2 regions of the Rhizobium fabae genome follow, and region 2 is predicted to be linked to the other one. Evidence: riboswitches for the same ligand, from Rfam matches in the RefSeq annotation. Region 2 holds a riboswitch; the other holds the start of a gene.

Region 1 (2,398 bases), on a different contig from region 2:
GCATCATGCTCCGGATCAGGCCGAGACCTTGGAGAGCGCCTTCGCGAAATCCTCGATCAGGTCGTCCGTATCCTCGATGCCGGCCGAAAAGCGCACCGTGCCGGGCGAGATGCCGAGTTCGGCACGCGCCTCTTCCGTCAGGTTCTTGTGCGTCGTCGTTGCCGGATGCGTGATCAGGCTCTTGCTGTCGCCGAGATTGTTGGAGATCTTGACGACATCGAGCGCGTTCTGCAGCGCGAAGGCAGCCTCTTTGCCGCCTTTCAGCTCGAAGCAGACCAGCGTCGAGCCGCCCGTCATCTGCTTGGCGATGATATCGGCCTGCGGATGGTCCTTGCGGCCGGGATAGATCACTTTGGCGACCTTGCCCTGCTCGGCCAGGAAATCAGCGATCTTCGCCGCATTCTGCGTCTGCTGCTTGACGCGCAGCGGCAGCGTCTCGATGCCCTTCAGAAGCGTCCAGGCATTGAACGGCGACATGGCCGGCCCGGTATGGCGGAAATAGTCGTGCAGGTTCTCGTCGATCCATTCCTTGTCGGAAAGCACCACGCCGCCAAGGCACCGGCCTTGGCCGTCAATATGCTTGGTCGCGGAATAGACGACGATATGGGCGCCGAGTTCCAAGGGTTTCTGGAAGAGCGGCGTTGCAAAGACGTTGTCAACGACGACCTTGGCGCCGACCTGGTTGGCGAGCTTAGCGACGCTGGCGATGTCGATCACCTCGAGTGTCGGGTTGGTCGGGCTTTCCAGGAAGAACACCTTGGTCTTCGGCGTGATCGCCTTTTCCCAGTTCTCGAGGTAACGACCGTCGACCAGCGTGAAGTCGATGCCGTATTTCGGCGCCAACGTTTCCACAACCCAGCGGCAGGAGCCGAACAGAGCGCGCGCAGCGACGATATGATCGCCGGCCTTCAGCTGGCAGAGGATGGCGGCGGTGACGGCGGCCATGCCGGAGGCCGTGGCGCGGGCGTCTTCGGCGCCTTCCAGCATGCACATGCGCTTTTCGAACATGTCGTTGGTCGGGCTGCCATAGCGGGCATAGATAAAGCCGTCCGTCTCGCCCTTGAAACGGGCTTCGGCCGCCTCCGACGTATCGTAGACGAAACCCTGCGTGAGATAGATTGCCTCGGACGTTTCGCCATATTGCGAACGCAGCGTGCCGCCATGGACGAGTTGGGTTGCCGGGCGCCAGGTCTTGCTCATGCCATCACCTTCACATAACAAAAAAAACCGGTCGCAAAAGCAGACCGGTTTCAACCCGGTCTTTTTAGCCACTTGTTTAACGTGGCTGCAAGCCGACCGGCCAAATCACCACGGGATAATTCTGCAATACTGCTGTTAGCTGCTTGCGTCAATTCCCCGAGTTTGGTTTTGTCGGCGGCAAATGATGGATGAGGCATGATGGCTCGTGAAACGGGAATTCTGGCGGATCGCGCGATATCAGCGCTGTTCGAAACGGAGCGTCTGATCTCCGAACGGGAGCTGGACCGCGACCAGATCCAGCCGGCAAGCCTCGACCTGCGCCTTGGCGCCAAGGCTTTTCGCGTGCGTGCCAGCTTCATGCCCGGCCCCTCGCATCTGGTGTCCGACAAGCTCGACCGGCTGAGCCTGCATGTGATCGACCTGTCGGAAGGCGCGGTGCTCGAAACCGGCTGCGTCTACATCGTGCCGCTGATGGAGAGCCTTGCTCTTCCCGCCGACATGTCGGCCTCGGCCAACCCGAAGAGCTCGACCGGCAGGCTGGATATCTTCACCCGCGTCATCACCGATTACGCCCAGGAGTTCGACAAGATCCCGGCCGGTTATTCCGGCCCGCTCTATCTCGAGATCAGCCCGCGCACCTTCCCGATCGTCGTGCGCCGCGGCTCGCGCCTATCGCAGATCCGCTTCCGCGTCGGCCAGGCCCTGCTCGGCGAGCCGGAACTCCTGAAGCTGCATGAAAGCGAGACGCTGGTCGCCAGCAAGCTGCCAAACGTGTCCGGCGGGGGCATCGCACTGTCGATCGACCTCGCCGGAGACAAGGACGGCCTGATCGGCTATCGCGGCAAGCACCACACCGCTGTCGTCGACGTCGACAAGAAGGCCCAACACGATATCTTCGATTTCTGGGAGCCGCTCTACAGCCGCGGCCGCAACGAACTGATCCTCGATCCCGACGAGTTCTATATCCTCGTCTCGCGCGAGGCGGTGCACGTGCCGCCGGATTATGCGGCCGAGATGACCCCCTTCGACCCGCTGGTCGGCGAATTCCGCGTCCATTATGCCGGCTTTTTCGATCCGGGCTTCGGCCATGCGCCGGCCGGCGGGCGCGGCAGCCGCGCCGTGCTCGAAGTGCGCAGCCACGAAGTGCCGTTCATCCTCGAAGACGGCCAGATCGTCGGCCGCCTCGTCTACGAACACA
Region 2 (2,398 bases):
GGCCGAATAAAGGGGATAGCTGTCTAAATCCTCGAAGCCGAGTTGCAGCGGCGCGTCATATCCCTCGAGGCGCAGATCCTGGATAACAGCGCCCCAGCTGATGATCTTGGCCGTCAGCCCACCGCCCTTGATCTCGACGCGATAGACGGTCTCGCCCGCCTTCGTCTGCCCGAAAACTTCCCGCTTCAACTTGTCCGACATGATCGACCGTCCATTCTTGGCGCATCCGGTTCAAGACGCGCGGCGCTATAGGGTTCGACCGGAACCTGCCCGCATTTGCTCCAAACCGCAACCGGTCGGATCAGAAAGAAATGCCGCTCAGAGGTCCGCGCCGATCTCTTCGACGTCATAAGGTGTCGTCTGGTAGATTTCGTTGATCCAGTTGCCGAACAGCAGATGCGCATGGCTGCGCCAGCGGTTCTGCGGCGCAAGCGCCGGATCGTTATGCGGGAAGTAATTGTGCGGCATCTTGATCGGCACGCCGGCATTGACGTCGCGGAAATACTCGTCGGAAAGCGAGGTCGAGTCATATTCCACATGGTTGAACATGTAGAGCCGCCGACCTTTCTTCTCATGCACGAGGCAGACGCCCATCTCGCTGGATTCCATCAGGATCTCCAGGCTTTCGGATTTCTCGATATCGGCGCGGCGCACCTCGGTCCAGCGCGACACCGGCACCTCGAAATTGTCGGAAAAGCCGTTGAGATAGATCGATGAAGGCTTGAGGTTCCGGTGGCGATAAACGCCGAAAGCCTTCTCCTTCAGCTCGTATTTCGGAACGCCGTGGAAGTGGTAGATCGCCGCCATCGCGCCCCAGCAGACGTTCATCGTCGAATGGACGTTGGTTTCCGTCCATTCGAGAATTTCCCGCATCTCCGCCCAATAGGTAACGTCCTCATAAGGCAGGAGCTCAATCGGTGCCCCGGTTATGATGAAGCCGTCGAATTTGCGCTGCTTCACCTCTTCCCAGGTCTGGTAGAAGGCGAGCAGATGGTCTTCGGACGTATTCTTCGCCTTGTGGCCGCCGATGCGGATGAGCGACAGCTCGACCTGCAGCGGCGAGGCGCCGACGAGACGCGCCATCTGCACTTCGGTCTTGATCTTGTTCGGCATCAGGTTGAGCAGCCCGATCTGCAACGGGCGAATATCCTGACGGATCGCCATCGTCTCGGTCATCACCCGCACGCCTTCCTGAACCAGGGTCTCGAAGGCGGGCAGCGTATCGGGGATCTTGATAGGCATTGCGGTCACTCGATCAAAAACAAAAAACCGGCGGCGAAAAAAATCGCTACCGGTCCGCACGCGGCCCTTTAGCGACTTCTTTAACGTGGCTGCAAGCCGGCCGGCCAAATCACCACGGAGTGCATTAATTAGCCCCTGTCGGACTGCGAATCAACTGCGGAATGCATGCAGGGGCAACCCATGCAAGCATCATCACACTTTAATGACTGATAGAATCTGTTGATAGACGGGTAACGCCACCATGTTAATAATAACAGTATGGGCGTATTGGAAAAGCATGATGGCAGATAAGATCGAGGGGAGGCCCGGAATCCGGAGGCAGGATAGGGTAGGGTATGATTTCAGCCTGACATATCGCCTCGGGGTGATGTTCTCGGCATTCTGGAATTCGGCAGTGCGTGGCAAGGTGCTGTTCCTGGCAACCGTGCTGATCCTCGTTATCCTGGTGACGGCCTATGGCCAGGTCATCCTCAACGAGTGGAACGCCCCCTTCTACGATTCACTCGAGCGTCGCGATCTCGGCGAATTCTTCCACCAGCTCGAAATCTTCGCGATGATCGCCGGCACGCTGCTGCTGCTCAACGTGTTGCAGGCCTGGCTGAACCAGATGACCGCGCTCTACATGCGCGAAGGCCTGTCGCGCGATCTCGTCGACCAGTGGCTGAAGCGCAAGCGGGCGCTGCGGCTCGCCTCCAGCGGCCTGATCGGCGTCAATCCGGACCAACGCCTGCACGAGGATTCCCGCAACCTCGCCGAAAGCACGACGGGGCTCGTTCTCGGCCTGCTGCAGTCGACCATCCTTCTGGTGAGCTTCATCGGCGTGCTCTGGGAACTGTCGAGCGGCTTCATCTTCCACATCAGCGGCCACAGCTTCTCCATTCCTGGCTATATGGTCTGGGCGGCGATTTTTTACGCCGCTTCCGCCTCGGTGCTGAGCCAGGTTGTCGGCCGCAAGCTGGTCAAGCTCAATGCCGATCGATTCTCCAAGGAAGCCGAGCTTCGCTTCACGCTGATGCATGCCAACGAGAACATGCCGGCGATCACGGTTGCCCGCGGCGAGGAGAACGAGCGCAGGCGCATCAACACCGACATCAGCTCGGTGCTGAGGGTCGTCAAGCGCCTCGCCATGGCCAATACCAACCTTACCTGGGTCTCG

Evidence for each region. Region 2 has a riboswitch for S-adenosylmethionine ahead of metA (homoserine O-acetyltransferase MetA). Riboswitches for the same ligand answer to the same signal wherever they lie in the genome.
Region 1: another riboswitch for S-adenosylmethionine. It lies ahead of EFB14_RS12095 (O-succinylhomoserine sulfhydrylase); the one in region 2 lies ahead of metA (homoserine O-acetyltransferase MetA).

Annotation. Positions count from the first base shown of each region.
Region 1 is NZ_ML133649.1:175,766-178,163, reverse strand. Features, by position in the region: gene EFB14_RS12095 (O-succinylhomoserine sulfhydrylase) at 16-1,200, opposite strand; SAM riboswitch at 1,244-1,322, opposite strand; gene EFB14_RS12090 (2'-deoxycytidine 5'-triphosphate deaminase) at 1,396-2,398, shown strand, end outside.
Region 2 is NZ_ML133652.1:61,916-64,313, reverse strand. Features, by position in the region: gene EFB14_RS17585 (aldose epimerase family protein) at 1-201, opposite strand, end outside; gene metA (homoserine O-acetyltransferase MetA) at 319-1,242, opposite strand; SAM riboswitch at 1,291-1,368, opposite strand; gene EFB14_RS17575 (ABC transporter ATP-binding protein/permease) at 1,484-2,398, shown strand, end outside.